2 regions of the Nitrobacter sp. TKz-YC02 genome follow, and region 1 is predicted to be linked to the other one. Evidence: riboswitches for the same ligand, from Rfam matches in the RefSeq annotation. Region 1 holds a riboswitch; the other holds the start of a gene.
What was found. A riboswitch is a leader RNA that binds a small molecule or an ion and turns the genes downstream of it on or off. The one in region 1 is predicted to bind S-adenosylmethionine.

Region 1 (7,877 bases):
GAGCCGATGCGCTGGCCGTACATCGCGTCGGGCCGCGACAGCATCTTCTCATAGACGAGACGGCCGACGATCTGGCCGTGCTCAAGAATGAACGGCACCTCGCGCGAGCGCACCTCGAGCACCGCACGTGAACCCTGTCCGCCCGCGCCGGCATAGCCGAAGCCGGGATCGAAGAAGCCCGCGTAGTGCACGCGGAACTCGCCGACCAGCGGATCGAACGGCACCATTTCCGCGGCGTAGTCCGGCGGCACCTGAACGGCTTCCTTCGAGGCGAGAATATAGAATTCGCCAGGATCCAGGATCAGGCTGCCGTCCGGCCGCGCCGCGATCGGCTCCCAGAACTCACCGACCACATAGCCACCGCGGCGGTCGATATCGACCACTCCGGTATGGCGCTTGGCGCGATAGCCGACAAAGCCGTTGGCATAATCGCCCGAAAGATCGACGCTGAGCGCTACGCCGTTGACGAGATCGGCGTCGTCGACATCAACGAGCCGCTCCCGTCCGTGCAAGGCTTCGAGCTCGTGGGCATCGAGAACGGCGTCTCCGGTGCGGAAGCGGACCTGCGACAGCCGCGATCCCTCGCGCAGCAGCACTGGAAACGTCTTGGGACTGATCTCCGCATAGAGCGGCCCGTGATAGCCGGCGCCAATCATGTCGAAGCGCCGGGTGCCGTCGGCGATCACGCGTGTGAACACGTCGAGGCGGCCGGTCGAGCTTTTTGGATTAGCGGCGGCGATGATTTCGGGCGGCAGGGCCAGGCTCTCCAGCAGCGGCACGATGTAAACGCAGTTGGTCTCCAACACCGCGCCGTCGGAAAGATCGACTTCGTGCAGCTTGAGCTCGTCGATGCGTTCAGCGACGGTTGCGTCCGGCCCCGGCAGAAAGCTGGCGCGCACCCGATAAGCCATGGCGCCGAGCCGCAGATCGAGGCTTGCCGGCTGGATCTGGCTCTCGACAAATGGATATTCCGGCAGGATCAGGCCTGCGTCGGCCATCGCCGCAATCATGCGGTCGGGCAGAATACCGTTGGCGTCGGGAGGGAGCGAGAATGACACGATGTCGTCTTTACGGCCTGGGCGATATCGACCCTAAAACAGGAGCGGGAGCTTTTAGTGCTTGTCCGTCGGCGAGAGGCAGGGTTCTGACGTCTGAATCCGGATTTGCAGCCAGCCGATTGCGATTGTCAATTGATTGGCTTGACGGACGGGAGAGGCGGGACTAGGCATGACAGCGTTCCGTGGTGATTTGAGCCGGCCGGCTTGCAGCCACGTTAAATAAGTCGCTAAACAGGCCGGGGACAATGTGATCCCGGCTTGTGGAGTTCTTCCAGGCCGGTTTTTTTGTGGCCGCTTTCCGCGGCGGACACGCAGGAGATCATATGTCCGAGACCAAGTCCGCACCCCGCTATCACCCTGAAACCCGGCTGGTTCATTCCGGCACGCTGCGTTCGCAGTTCGCCGAGACCTCGGAAGCCCTGTTCCTGACTCAAGGTTACGTCTACGACACCGCCGAACAGTGTGAGGCGCGATTCAAGGGCGACGATCCCGGCTTCATCTACTCGCGCTACTCCAACCCGACGGTCGCGATGTTCGAGCAGCGCATGGCTGCGCTTGAAGGCGCGGAGACCGCTCGCGCCCTCGCGACGGGCATGGCCGCGGTGACCACCGCGATGCTGGCGCCGCTGAAGGCGGGCGATCATGTGGTGGCGGCAAAGGCCTTGTTCGGCTCCTGCCGCTATGTGGTCGAAGACCTGCTGCCCCGCTACGGCATCGAGTCCACGCTGGTCGACGGCCTTGATCTCGATCAATGGCGCAAGGCGATGCGGCCGAACACCAAAACCTGCTTCATCGAAAGTCCGACCAACCCGACGCTCGACGTGCTCGACATCGGCGGCATCGCCGAGATCGCGCATCAGGCTGGAGCGCGGCTGATCGTCGACAACGTGTTCGCGACGCCGATCTGGCAAAGCCCGCTGGAACTCGGCGCCGACGTCGTGGTGTATTCGGCCACCAAGCACATCGATGGCCAGGGACGGACGCTCGGCGGCGTCATCCTGTCGTCGAACGCTTTCGTTCAGGATCATCTCCAGACCTTTATACGCCAGACCGGGCCGTCGATCTCGCCATTCAACGCCTGGATTCTCCTGAAGGGATTGGAGACGCTCAGCGTCCGCGTGCGCCAGCAAACCGAGAGCGCCGCGGCGATCGCGGACGTACTGGCGTCGCATCCGAAAGTGTCCCGCCTCATCTATCCCGGCCGGCCGGACCATCCGCAGGCGGCGCTGGTGAAAAAGCAGATGCGCGCCGGCTCGACGCTGATCGGCTTCGATGTCAGGGGTGGCAAGGCGGCGGCGTTTCGCTGTCTCAACGCGTTGAAGCTCGCGCGCATCTCGAACAACCTCGGCGACGCCAAGAGTCTCGTCACCCATCCGGCAACCACCACCCACCAGCGGCTCGCCCCGGAAGTCCGCGCCGGGCTCGGGATCGGCGAAGGCTTCATCCGCTATTCAGCCGGTCTCGAACACAGGGACGACCTGATCGAGGATCTCGTTGCCGCACTGGAAAAGGTGTGAGGCTTTCTTCCCTTTCCAACAAGGAGAGGTGGTAAAGTCTCACAACGGCCGATTGACAGTCGCGGCCGCCGGTAAACTGACGCCAGCCTGGACCTGATCCACCGACTTGATGATGTTGTCGCCGAGCAACTGGGCGAAACAGGCATAACCCCAGTCGTTCATGTGAAGGCCGTCCTTGGTCACGAAGGTGTCGAACGGTAGCGACTGCCGGTCGTGCCAGTCGCGCATGACCTCGAAGCGCGGGAAAATCCCGACATGCCTGTAGTGCGCGACCTGGTTCAGCAGACTGACCATTCTGCCGGCATTCTCGCTCTTGGCATTGACGGCGGGCGCGTATTGCGGATCGATCAGGACCAGATCGGCGCCGGAGGCCTGAATGGTCGCGACGCCGTCTTCGACAGTTTTCGCGGTGCTCGCGGGATCGAGATTGCGTAGCACCGCGTTGGTGCCGACCTGCCAGATCACCATGTCCGGCTTGGCATCGATCACTTCCGTTCGCAGCCGCTTCATCATCTCGGGCGCGTCCTCGCCGCCCTTGCCGCGATTAAGCACGGTGATGGCGGCGGCCGGATATTTGCGGTGCAATTGGGCCGCTAGCCGGTTCGGATAGTTGAATTCTGGCGACGTCGCGCCGTAACCCTGCGTCGAGGACGAGCCGAAGGCGACGATGACAACCGGTTTGTTAGCGGCAAGCTTGGCCGCCACATGCGGCAGTGATCCCACCGACTGCGAGACACCCTTCGGCGGCAGGCAGGGGACGCGATTGAAGATGTCGCGCGCGCGGGCAGCAATTGCCGCTACCTTGTCGATCGTCCTTCCGGACAGGCCCTGCGTTGGCGTGCCGGATTGCGCGGTTGCGACCGAAGAAACTGGTGCGGTGCTGCCTGTCGCGTTGGCCGGCGACGTTTGTGCGAGTGCGGTGGAGGTCGATGCTGCCACCAGCATGACCGCCGCGGCCGGGCCGAGGGTTCTGCGGAAGCGGAGGATCATCATCAACGTTTGGTCCCGAGTTCGGTGGGGGTGATGCGAGCGGTCTCGATCACGAAGGTCGATAAGGCGCTACCGAGACAACTGTGAACGCGTTTGGCAAGGCTTGCTCCACGCACCGGGCTGAAGAGATCGAATTCACCGCTCTCGTTCCACTTACTCATGATTGTAAAGCGGTCGAACACTGGAACGTCGCGCTGCTGCGCGACGACGCGCATGTTGTCGATGTAAGATGTCATTGAAACCATGGTTTCCGTGCGCGGGCTGTACTGCATGTTCATCAGCACGACATCCGCTTCCGCTTTCTGCAATGAGGTCACGCCTTGGTCGAGGGCCTCGCGAAAGTCGTCGATGTCGACGGACCGGATGGCATCGACAATGCCGGTCTGCCACACCACCAGAGTTGATTTTTTCGCCTCCGCGAGCTTGCCGAGGCTCGGCGCGACATCCTCTGCGGTCTTGCGCAAAGCCAGTTCCACGGACACGTTCACGAGAATGCCCGGCAATTTCTCGCGAAGTGCAGCCTGCAATTTCGCCGGATAGGCTTCCTCCTCGGCTCCGGATATTGATGAGGAACGGCTGCCCACCACCAGAATGTTGAGCGGGCCGCCCGCCCTGACCGCCGAGGCGACCCGGGACAGTGTACTATCGCTGGTCAGCAGATAGGCCGGCACGGCGCAGCTTTTGGTCACATCGTCAGCACACGCGGAGACGCTGGCCGATGAAGCGGCCAGCGCGATCAAGACCGACGCCAAGCCGGTCCTCATGCTCCTCCTCCCGCAAGATCCGAGTCGCCATCGGCAGGTTTGGCGCGGCTTCCGCCCTTGCCCGCAACCCTCTTGTACCACGAAAACACCCATGCGGCGGCGGACATGATCAGGATTCCGCAAATGCTGATAATGAGGTGAATCGTGGCGCCGCCGGAGTATTCTGCGAGGATGAACTGCCCAGCGAAGGCCAGAAAGACCCCGATACAGAAGATCTGGAGCGAATTCTGGCCGCACAGGATCAGCGGCTTAAGCCAGGGCGAGGCCAATCCCGGCCAGTTCCTGGGCAGGAAGCGGACGGCCAGCGCGGCGAGCGCCAAAAAGTGGACGATGCGCAGCACGGCGAGGTTGGTCTTGTCGATCGGATACATCCACTGTTCGGCGATGTCCGGCATCAAATGATTGAGCTGCGGCACATGCCAGGTCAGCGTGGTGCAGAAAGCGAACAGCAGATAGGTGGCGCAAATCCAAAGCGTCGCCGGCGAAGACAGGATGCGCGACATGCGCTTGGCGCCTCCGAGCGCACACCATGCGCCAAACACGAACAGCAGTTGCCAGGCGAACGGATTGAAGAACCAGACCCCGTTGGGATAGGCGGGCAGTGCCAGATCGAACCACCGGGTGAGTGCATAAAAACCGACCGACAGCGCTAGCCCCAGATCAGCCTTGCGCTGCATCACCAGCAACACCGGCGGAAAAAAGAGCATCAGCGCGACGTAGAGCGGCAGCACGTCCATGTTGACGGGGCGGAACTTCAGAAGCAGTGCCTGCACGATCGTGACGTCGGGCTGCTTGAGAAAATCGAGGATGCCCATTTCCTCGGTGTAAAGCGGGTTCTCGAAGCTGCTCGCGACGTAGGAAATTTCCGCGAGGAAAATCGTGAATAGAAAGATATGTGCTACGTAGATCTGCCAGACGCGCCTGAGAATGCGCGCGGCGGCGACGACAAATCCGCGCTCGCGCATAGCGCGTCCGTAGACGAGGGCTGCGGTATAGCCCGAGATGAAGATGAAAATCTCCGTGGCGTCACTGAAGCCATAGTTGCGGAGAGTGAGCCAGGTCAGGAGGTTCTGCGGCAGATGGTCAATGAAAATCAACCATAGCGCGAGCCCGCGAAACAGATCGAGCCTTAGCTCGCGGTCGCGCGGCGGGGTCGGAATCAAAACGACCGGGGCATCGCGCGTGACGCCCGCAGGGGCCGCCCTCGTGCGCGCTCCGACAATCTGATCGGTAACTGGCGGCATACGCTCGGCTTCGATAAGGCCATCTCAATCGCCTGCGCGATCGAGATGGATTTACGGGAGGACAGCTTCACGCTAACGGTGGCAAAAAATCAATATTGCCGCCGGGATCATAGTGTGGAACCAGGCTGACGCGCGATCACAACGAAGGGGGCTGGTTCATGCGCCTGTTTTGGCTATGATCGCTCGAATACTAGAGAGTTTGCGATGTACCGTGCCGTTACCCGCCAGATCGAAGTCACCGTTGAACCGAATTTCATGCCGGAGAGGTCGTCCGCCGAGCGAGGCCATTTTTTCTGGTCCTATACGGTGGTTATCATAAACGCCGGTCCCGAGACCGTGCAGTTGCGCACCCGTCATTGGATCATCACCGATGCCTCGGGGCGGAAGCAGGAAGTCCGCGGCGAGGGCGTCGTGGGCGAGCAGCCGGTGCTTGCGCCCGGCGAGCGCTTCGAATACACGAGCGGAGTTCCTCTGCCGACCGCCACCGGCTTCATGAGTGGCCGCTACCAGATGATCTCGATCCGAAGCGGCGAACCCTTCGAAATAGACGTTCCGACCTTCTCGCTCGACAGCCCCGACAGCAAGCGCGTGCTGAACTAAAGTCGCGTCCAATCGCGCCTACTCCACGCCGGCTTCCTGCGGGGTAAATTCGTACACCGAATTGCAGAACTCGCAGGTCACGGCGACCTTGCCGTCCTGCACCATGCCCGAGCGGTCCTCCGGCGTGAAGCTCTTCAGCATGACCGCCACGGCGTCGCGTGAGCATGAACACCGCGCGTGCAGCGTTTGCGGCGAAAACACCCTGACGCCGCGCTCATGGAACAGGCGATAAAGCAGACGTTCACCGGACAAGTCGGGATCGATCAGTTCGAGGTCCTCGACGGTGCCGATCAGCGACTGACCCTCGATCCAGGCATCATCCTCGCTCACCGTATGCACGGCACCGCCGTCAGGGGCATCTCCGGGATGGAGATCGGCTTGGCGCGCGCGCTCCGGCGCCGTGGGCAGGAATTGCAGCAGCATGCCGCCGCCACGCCAGCCACGCTTCGGTCCATCCCCCTCCCGCCGCCACTCCTCGCCGACCGCGAGCCGGACCCGCGTCGGAATCTGTTCCGAGCGCAGAAAATACTCATGCGCCGCATCTTCGAGGTTGCCGCCTTCCAGTGCCACAAGGCCCTGATAGCGGTTCATGTCCGGACCCTGATCGATGGTCATCGCGAGATGGCCGCGGCCCAGCAGCGCGCCAGAGTCGGAAGCATCGCCGAGCCGGGCCTTGTCGAAACGGGCATAGGCTCGCAGCCCAGCCCGGGCCCGAAAGTCGACAATCAGGAACGACACCGGTCCATCGGTCTGGGTTTGCAGGATGAACCGGCCCTCGAACTTGAGCGATGAGCCGAGCAGCGTCGTCAGCACGATCGCCTCGCCGAGCAGCTTGGCGACCGGTGCGGGATAGTCGTGCCGGACCAGCAACTCGTCGAGCGCCGGCCCTAGCCGGGTCAGTCGTCCGCGCAGGTCGAGTGTGCTCACCTCAAACGGAATCACGGCATCGTCGACCGGAATGGATGAGGGCGCGCGCACGGGGGTTTCACGCGACGTGGCGGGGTCGGGCATTTGTGAGGTCATGCCCTCTATCTGGGGTCGACTGGCCGGGATCGAAACCCCGTGAGAGGGAGGAGCGTCATATAAAGCTCCGTTTGAGGATGGGCTGCGGAATATCGGCGCAGCCGCGGAGAAATAAAAGTCACGCGTTTCAAATATTTAGGGGATTTCCGTCAATGAGAAAACAGATATTCTGGAGACGCCGGCTGAAGCGCATCATTGCTCAAACCGGTGGTTGAAGCATGGATCCGTCACATGCAGTTCACAAACTGCGGTGACAGCGCGCGCGGCCTCCGTTATCCGGATAAGCGATGGACCTCGCAACGACAAAAGAAGCGGCGGACGGCGCCGGTTTCGATACCGTCCGGATCATCGGCGAAATTGATGCGCTGGCCGAGAAGCATGCTGGGCACGGGGACGTTTTCCGTTCTGCCGTGTCCAGGTTGTTGAAGGTCGAACTCGCGAAAGTGCGCGATGCGGCGCAGGCGAGGCTTCTGCGTGACCGCCACGGGCGGCGCTGCGCCGAATGGCTTTGCTTCGTTCAAGACGAAATCATTCGTCTGGCGTTTTCGGCCGCGACCCGTCATCTCTATTATTCCCCCATTCCGTCCGATGGTGAGCGCATGGCCGTGGTGGCGACCGGCGGCTACGGGCGCGGTCTGATGGCGCCGGACTCGGATATCGATCTGCTGTTCATTCTGCCTT
Region 2 (7,877 bases), 690 kb from region 1:
CCATCTCGCTCTTCTGCAATCGATGGAACAGAATGATCTCGTCGACGCGATTGAGGAATTCAGGACGGAAATGCGCGCGCACCATCTCCATCACCTGCTCGCGCACCGCACCGGTATCTTCGCCATCCGGCTGATTGACCAGGAATTCCGAGCCGAGGTTCGATGTCATGATGATCAGCGTGTTGCGGAAATCCACCGTGCGGCCCTGTCCGTCGGTCAGGCGACCGTCGTCGAGCACCTGCAGCAGCACGTTGAATACATCCGGGTGCGCCTTCTCGATTTCGTCGAACAGCACGACCTGATATGGACGCCGCCGCACCGCTTCAGTGAGCGCGCCGCCCTCGTCATAACCCACATAGCCGGGAGGCGCACCGATCAACCGCGCCACCGAGTGCTTCTCCATGTATTCGGACATGTCGATGCGAACCATCGCGGTCTCGTTGTCGAACAGGTAGGCGGCAAGCGCCTTGGTCAGTTCGGTCTTGCCGACGCCGGTGGGCCCCAAGAACATGAACGAGCCCATCGGCCGGTGGGGATCCTGCAGGCCCGCGCGAGCACGACGAACCGCAGTTGCGACCGCGCGCACGGCCTCGGACTGCCCGACGACCCGGGCCGCAAGACTTTCTTCCATGCGCAGCAGCTTTTCCTTCTCGCCCTCGAGCATCTTGTCGACGGGAACGCCGGTCCAGCGCGACACCACCTGAGCGATACTGTCCGGCGTCACCGTCTCGTTCATCATCGTACTGTCTTCGCCCGCCTCGATGGTCGTGAGACGTTTTTCGAGCTCCGGAATCCGCCCATAGGCCAGTTCGCCGGCTTTCTGGTATTCGCCGCGTCGTTGCGCGTTGGCAAGTTCAATTCGCGCCTGATCGAGTTCGCTCTTGAGCTTCGCGGCGTCAGACAGCTTGTTCTTCTCGGTGTTCCAACGCGAAGTCAGATCCACCGATTGCTTTTCCAGACCAACCAGCTCTTTCTCGAGATTCGCGAGGCGCGTCCTGGAGCCGAGATCGTTCTCCTTCTTCAACGCTTCCTGCTCGATTTTCCGCCGCACGATCTCGCGGTCGAGCGAATCGAGTTCTTCCGGCTTCGAGTCGACCTGCATCTTCAGCCGCGCTGCCGCTTCGTCGACGAGGTCGATCGCCTTGTCGGGGAGGAAGCGGTCGGTGATATAGCGGTTGGACAGCGTGGCGGCAGCAACGAGCGCGCTGTCGGCGATACGGACGCCGTGATGCTGCTCATACTTGTCCTTGAGTCCGCGCAGAATCGAGACGGTGTCCTCGACCGTCGGCTCGGACACGAAGATCGGCTGAAAACGCCGCGCCAGCGCCGCATCCTTTTCAACATGCTTGCGGTACTCGTCCAGCGTGGTCGCGCCGACGCAATGCAATTCGCCGCGCGCCAGCGCGGGTTTCAACAGGTTCGACGCATCCATGGCGCCATCGGCCTTGCCGGCGCCGATCAGCGTGTGCATTTCGTCGATGAACAAAACGATACCGCCGTCCGCCGACGTGACTTCCTGCAACACCGCCTTGAGCCGTTCCTCGAACTCGCCGCGGTATTTCGCGCCCGCGATCAGCGATCCGAGGTCGAGCGCGAGCAGCTTCTTGTCCTTGAGGCTTTCCGGCACGTCGCCGTTGACGATACGCAGCGCCAGACCTTCCGCAATCGCGGTCTTGCCGACGCCCGGCTCGCCGATCAGCACCGGATTGTTCTTGGTGCGGCGTGACAACACCTGGATGGTGCGGCGGATTTCCTCGTCACGGCCGATCACTGGATCGAGCTTGCCATCACGCGCCGCCTGGGTCAGGTCGCGGGCGTATTTCTTCAGCGCGTCATAGGCGTTTTCCGCCGTGGCGCTATCCGCAGTCCGCCCCTTGCGCAGCGCATTGATCACTGCGTTAAGGTTCTGCGGCGTGACGCCGCCGTCCTTCAGCAATTTGAACGCGTCGCTGTCCTTGTCGAGCGACAGCGCCTGCAACAGCCGTTCCACCGTGACAAAGCTATCGCCGGCCTTTTCGGCCGCCTGTTCCGCGGCATCGAGCGCGCGCGCCGTGGCCGGCGCCAGATAGATCTGGCCCGCTCCGGCGCCCGACACCTTCGGCATTCTGTTGAGCTCGGCTTCGGTGGCTTTCAGGATCGCGCGCGAATTTCCGCCGGCGCGATCGATCAGGCTTCCCGCCAAGCCTTCGCTGTCGTCGAGCAGCACCTTCAAAAGGTGCAGCGGCGTAAACTGCTGGTGGCCTTCGCGCATCGCCAACGACTGCGCCGACTGAATGAACCCGCGCACCCGCTCGGTATATTTTTCAACGTTCATGGAAATCTCCCTCGGCCTGCCGCCTTCGCCCCGAAGGCACGAAAGCAGCATCCTCATTGGGGTTCCGCCGCCGCATTGACGTTCCTCAATCGGCAGCGGTCGACGCCGGATCGTTCCGGCGGTGACAAATGTAGGAATACGCTCCCAGGAAATGAAGGGGCATGGTTCGGAGATTCGAAGCCGATGGCAAGGCTCGCAGGAATCTCTTAAAGAACACCATGTCTGAAATTTCCAATGCAGCCGTTACCGCCCTTTACCGCTATCCCGTCAAAGGTTTGTCCGCCGAACCTTTGCAACACGCGATGCTTACCCCCGGCGAGACCGTTTCTGGCGACCGCAGCTATGCGATCGAGAACGGTCCGACCGGATTCGACCCTGCCGTGCCTCGATATTTCCCAAAATCCAGGTTTCTGATGCTGATGCGCGACGAGCGGCTCGCTACGCTCCACAGCCGTTATGACGACACCAGCCGAGTTTTGACAATCCGGACTGACGGCGAGGAGGCAGTACGCGCCGATCTCGGAACAGCCGAGGGCCGCGCCGCGGTTGAACGGTTCTTCGCCGCCAACTTCTCGCAGGAACTGAGGGGACCGCCCCAGGTTCTCGTCGGCAACGGACACAGCTTTTCGGACGTCGCAAGGAAAGTGGTTTCGATCATCAATCTCGAGAGTGTCGCCGCGATCGAAAAAATGGTGGAGCAGCCGGTTCACCCGCTACGCTTCCGCGCCAACCTGTACGTCCGAGGCTGGCCGGCCTGGAGCGAACTCGACTTGCTGGAGCGCACACTCGCGATCGGCGACATCCAGCTCAAGGTGGTCAAGCGCATCGTCCGATGCACCGCCACCGACGTCGACCCAGAGACTGCGGCACGCGATCTCGACATTCCGCGCACGCTGATGCGAACGTTGGGGCATTGCGATTGTGGGGTTTATGCGGAAGTCGTCACCGGCGGCACGATCAGGATCGACGATAAAGTCGAAACGCTTCCGGAATAGAGCGTTTTCGGGCGATACCTGGCGCATCAAGAAAACGCGTCAAAACAAGAATCTGAATCCTCGTTCCGTATCGGAACGGAAATAGCTCCAGCTTCGGTAAAGCCGGGCTGCGGTTCGTCTCCCGTCTGGATCGCAAAGGAAGGCGGCACGGACATCGTCCGTGCCGCAGGAGCGGGAGCTCATCGAATTAACCCGCCCGTCCACTTACCGGCTCTCGTCTCCTTTGTAAGGAACGGCAACCGGCATCGTCGTCTTAGTTTGTCGGCACCACATAGGCGTAGACGCGGCTGCGCGGATAGACCGACTCCGCAACACGACGGCCGTGATTGCCCGATACGACAATGGGGTTGCCGCGCCGGTCAACACCGGTGACGACACCGACGTGACCGCCGCCGCCGCGTCGAGTCATGACGGCAATGGCGCCAACCCGCGGACCGGACACGCGCTGCCCGTAATGCGCGAATGAACGCGCCATGTCGGAGCCCGTTCCCTGGTGTCCAGCGCGCTTCAGAACCATGTTCATGAACCGCGCGCACCAGAGCCGGCTACGACCGGTGGGGTTACCTCCGATGTAGCGCCGGGCTTCCGCAACAACATTCGAGACCAGGCCTCCGCCTGAAAATCCCGCCCCCGGAGTGAGGGCCGCGTTGGCGTCCCTCCTCTCACGCACGTGAGATCGCCGCGTGTAGCGGTATCTGTGATGACGATACTGCCGGTGAACGTGATGATGGTGATGAACGTGCGCGTAGTGTCCCGCACGATGATAAGATCTAGCCGAGGCCGGTATCGCAAAAGCGACCACGGCCAAGAAACACACCGCCAGTGCCAAAATACGCGGCAACCAGCGCAACGCAACTAACTGGAACATACTTGCTCCCCTGTGACACCTCCCACTTCCCCACACGCGTCACGGTGAACTCCGCTCTTATGTCGTGCCGAGAAAACGCGGGCCTTAAAATCACGGGGGGCAGGCTTTTTGAAGTCATACCTGCACTGCGCGTAGCGCATATCTGCGATGCAATACGCCTTTTGATAGAGCGCCGTGTTTTTCCAAATTGATGATTTAAAAAGGTATTTTGAGATAAGGCGTAAGTTACCAAGCCCATTTATAAGACGCCGGAGTACTGGTCACGTTGCGCCGCAAACCGGTTCCTCGAGCCCTGGAGCGCGTGGAACTCGATCTTTTCAGGAGCTAAATCAGGATGGAAATCGTTCGCGCGATCAATCCATAATCATGAACGCGAGTGGACGAAAAGTACCTTTACTTGTCCTTTGTCTACTCGTCCTTTGTCGAAGCCTGAGCGATCTTCTCCGCCCGGCTAAGCAGAAACACTCCCTGCTCCCCGAACATATTCCAAAACCACCAAGGCGCGTTGAACCGCAGCGGCCGGCCGTAAAGATTGAGCGCGACCGCACGCTCGATCTTGACGTTGATCTCGTCGCAGAGCTGGACGAAATCCTTGATGGTACAGAAATGGATATTCGGGGTGTCGTACCATGTCGCCGGCAGGTTGTCCGTGCGCGGCATGTGGCCGCCGATCAGAAGCTGAACACGCATCTTCCAGTAGCCGAAATTCGGAAACGAAACGACGGCATGCCGGCCGATCCGTAGCAGATTTTCCAGCACTGTTTTCGGTTGCCGTGTGGCCTGCAAGGTCTGCGACAGGATGACGTAGTCGAAGGCATCGTCGGGATAGTCGATAAGGTCGGTATCGGCGTCGCCCTGCACCACCGCGAGCCCCTTCGCCACGCAACGATTGACGCCCTCCCGCGACAGCTCAATGCCGCGGCCATCGATGCCCCGCGTCTCGAGCAGTTGCAAAAGATCGCCGTCGCCACAACCGACGTCCAGAACCTTTGAACCTCGCTTGATCATCTCCGCCAACAGGAGATGATCGCTGCGATAACGGTCGTCCGCCCGCGGAGCGACCTCATCCAACGGCAGGGCTGGCTGCTCCACACTCATCTCATTGCCCTGCATCGGCCACGCCGCGGGTCTTTCCCGCAGATTCCAGGAACGCACGCGCGATATCGAAGAACTCGGGAACGTCGAGCAGGAAGGCATCATGGCCGCGATCGGTCTCGATCTCTGCGAACGAGACCCGCGCACCGCCGGCATTGAGGGCATGCACGGTCGCCCGCGATTCGGAGGTCGGAAACAACCAGTCGCTGGTGAACGAGATCACGCAGAACCGGGTGTGGGTATCGCGAAACGCGGCGGCCAACACGCCGTCATGATCGGCCGCCACATCGAAATAGTCCATCGCTCGCGTGAGATAGAGATAGCTGTTGGCATCAAAGCGCTCGACGAATGACGATCCCTGGTGGCGCAAATAACTTTCGACCTGGAAATCCGCGTCGAACGAAAATGTCGGCAGCTCGCGATCTTGCATCCGCCGTCCGAACTTGCGATGCAGCGCCGCGTCCGACAGATAAGTAATGTGTGCGGCCATCCGCGCTACGCCCAGGCCCCGGTGGGGATGGGTGCCCTGCTCGACATAGCGGCCATCGCGCCAGTCGGGATCGGCCATTACCGCTTGCCGTCCCAGTTCGTGAAACGCGATATTCTGCGCGGAGTGGCGCGTGCTGCAGGCGATGGGCAGCGCTGAGAACACGCGCTTCGGATAGGCCGCACACCACTGCAGCACCTGCATGCCGCCCATGGAGCCACCGACCACCGAAAACAGCGTGTCGATTTCGAGGCGGTCGATCAGCATGGCCTGCGCGCGCACCATGTCAGGGATGGTGATGACCGGGAAGTCCAGGCCCCACACCTTGCCGGTCGCGGGATTGATCGAGGCGGGACCCGTCGAGCCCATACAGCCCCCGATCACGTTGGAGCAGATAATGAAATACTTCTCGGTGTCGAGCGGTTTGCCGGGTCCCACCAGGGTCACCCACCAGCCTGGTTTTCCGGTGAGCGGATGAAGGTTAGCCACATGCTGGTCCCCGGTGAGGGCATGGCAAATCAGGATGGCATTGGATTTTGCAGTATTGAGTTCACCATAGGTCTGATAGGCAATCTGGAACGGCGCGAGATCGATGCCGCAATCGAGCGGAAGCGGTTGATCGCTTCCGAAGATCGCGACCTGCGACGTGGGACGATCTGCTTCCTGGGCTCGATACTCGGCTTGAGCCGGACCCGGTATCGATTGCACGTTTACCATCCTGCACTGCCCCCGCCGGGGCTTCGGGAAACCACCGGACCGCAGGCCATAAAAAACCCGGCCCGAACTTGGGTTCGGCCGGGATCAGGATTTCGCTGTCCCCGGCCTGTTTAGCGAGTTGTTTAACGTGGCTGCAAGCCGGCCGGCTCAAATGACCACGGAACGGACGAAAAATAGTCCGCTGCATGCTTTTCGTCAAGACAAGCAGACCGGCTGCTACCAACCGACGATCACGACCGAGGCCAGAGCGTTTTCGAGAGCGAAGTGGATACCGGTTCACGTGAAGAAAACGCGTCATATCCAACCCATGAAGCCAAGCTTCTGTCTCTATAAGAAACGTGGCTCTATGGTCGCTTCCAACATTCGCAAGAAGGCTCGCTGAAACGGGATGCGAATGTTAGAAGCGGACCGCGGCCGACGCTCCTTCCTGCGGCCGACAGGTTGCATCCATGACGAAAATCTCCCCCGCGCCTCCATCTCTGCAAGAATTGCGCAAAGAGATCGACGCCATCGACGAGCAGGTTCACAACCTGCTGATGCAGCGCGGCGACATCATTGACCGCCTGATATCGGTGAAGCAGACCCAGGAGGTCGGCTCGGCATTCCGGCCGGCGCGCGAGGCTGACATGATGCGGCGTCTGGCGCAGCGCCATCGCGGCATCCTGCCGCTCGACACCGTCGAAAGCATCTGGCGCGTCATCATCGCAACCTTCACCTACGTTCAGGCGCCCTTCTCGCTGCACGCCGATCTGTCGCTCGGCGAATCCGCGATGCGGGATTCCGCGCGCTTCCATTTCGGATTCACCATACCCTTCATGCCGCACTTCAATGCGCAAGCCGCTGTGGAAGCCGTGGCGAATGCGAAAGGCGACCTCGCGCTCGTCTCGGCGACATCGAGCCGCGCGCCATGGTGGCTTGCACTGGAAGCCGACGGCGCGCCGAGGATCATCGCACGCCTGCCCTTCATCGAGCGCGCCGATCATCCGGCCGCACTGCCGGTGTTCGTGATCTCACGAGTCGCCGACGATGCGCGAGTCACGGAGGTAGAGACCTGGAGCGTGCGCGTCTCCGGCTGGAATGCCAATACCGCCCGCACACTGTCGCCGCTCGCCGAGATCGTTGCAGTGCCCGACGGCGCCTTCGACGGCGCCGCGCTGCTGGTGTCCATCACGGGCGGCACCAGCCTCGACACCATCAAATCGGCGCTAATCGAAGCCGGCGCGTCGGTCCGTTCAATGGCCCTCGTCGGCAGTCACGCAACGCGCTATACGATGCCTTCCAGCAGGGCGGCTCGTCCGTAACGTCCCGCTACAGCGTTTTCGAGCGAAGTGGATACCGCTTCGCGTGAAGAAAACGCGTCAAATCAAAATCTTAGAGCCCCGCTTCTGATTCCATCAGAAG

Region 2: it holds a riboswitch for S-adenosylmethionine, as region 1 does, so the genes downstream of both, metX (homoserine O-acetyltransferase MetX) here and ACM561_RS00160 (O-succinylhomoserine sulfhydrylase) in region 1, are expected to answer to the same signal.

Annotation. Positions count from the first base shown of each region.
Region 1 covers NZ_CP180728.1:39,900-47,776, reverse strand. The annotation lists gene ACM561_RS00165 (2'-deoxycytidine 5'-triphosphate deaminase) at 1-1,058, opposite strand, end outside; SAM riboswitch at 1,231-1,310, shown strand; gene ACM561_RS00160 (O-succinylhomoserine sulfhydrylase) at 1,382-2,575, shown strand; gene ACM561_RS00155 (SGNH/GDSL hydrolase family protein) at 2,615-3,568, opposite strand; gene ACM561_RS00150 (SGNH/GDSL hydrolase family protein) at 3,568-4,329, opposite strand; gene ACM561_RS00145 (OpgC domain-containing protein) at 4,326-5,573, opposite strand; gene apaG (Co2+/Mg2+ efflux protein ApaG) at 5,778-6,173, shown strand; gene ACM561_RS00135 (Hsp33 family molecular chaperone) at 6,192-7,196, opposite strand; gene ACM561_RS00130 ([protein-PII] uridylyltransferase) at 7,484-7,877, shown strand, end outside.
Region 2 covers NZ_CP180728.1:730,923-738,799, reverse strand. The annotation lists gene clpB (ATP-dependent chaperone ClpB) at 1-2,314, opposite strand, end outside; gene ACM561_RS03435 (MOSC domain-containing protein) at 2,533-3,309, shown strand; gene ACM561_RS03430 (TIGR02594 family protein) at 3,563-4,177, opposite strand; gene metW (methionine biosynthesis protein MetW) at 4,586-5,275, opposite strand; gene metX (homoserine O-acetyltransferase MetX) at 5,277-6,476, opposite strand; SAM riboswitch at 6,566-6,645, opposite strand; gene ACM561_RS03415 (chorismate mutase) at 6,926-7,777, shown strand.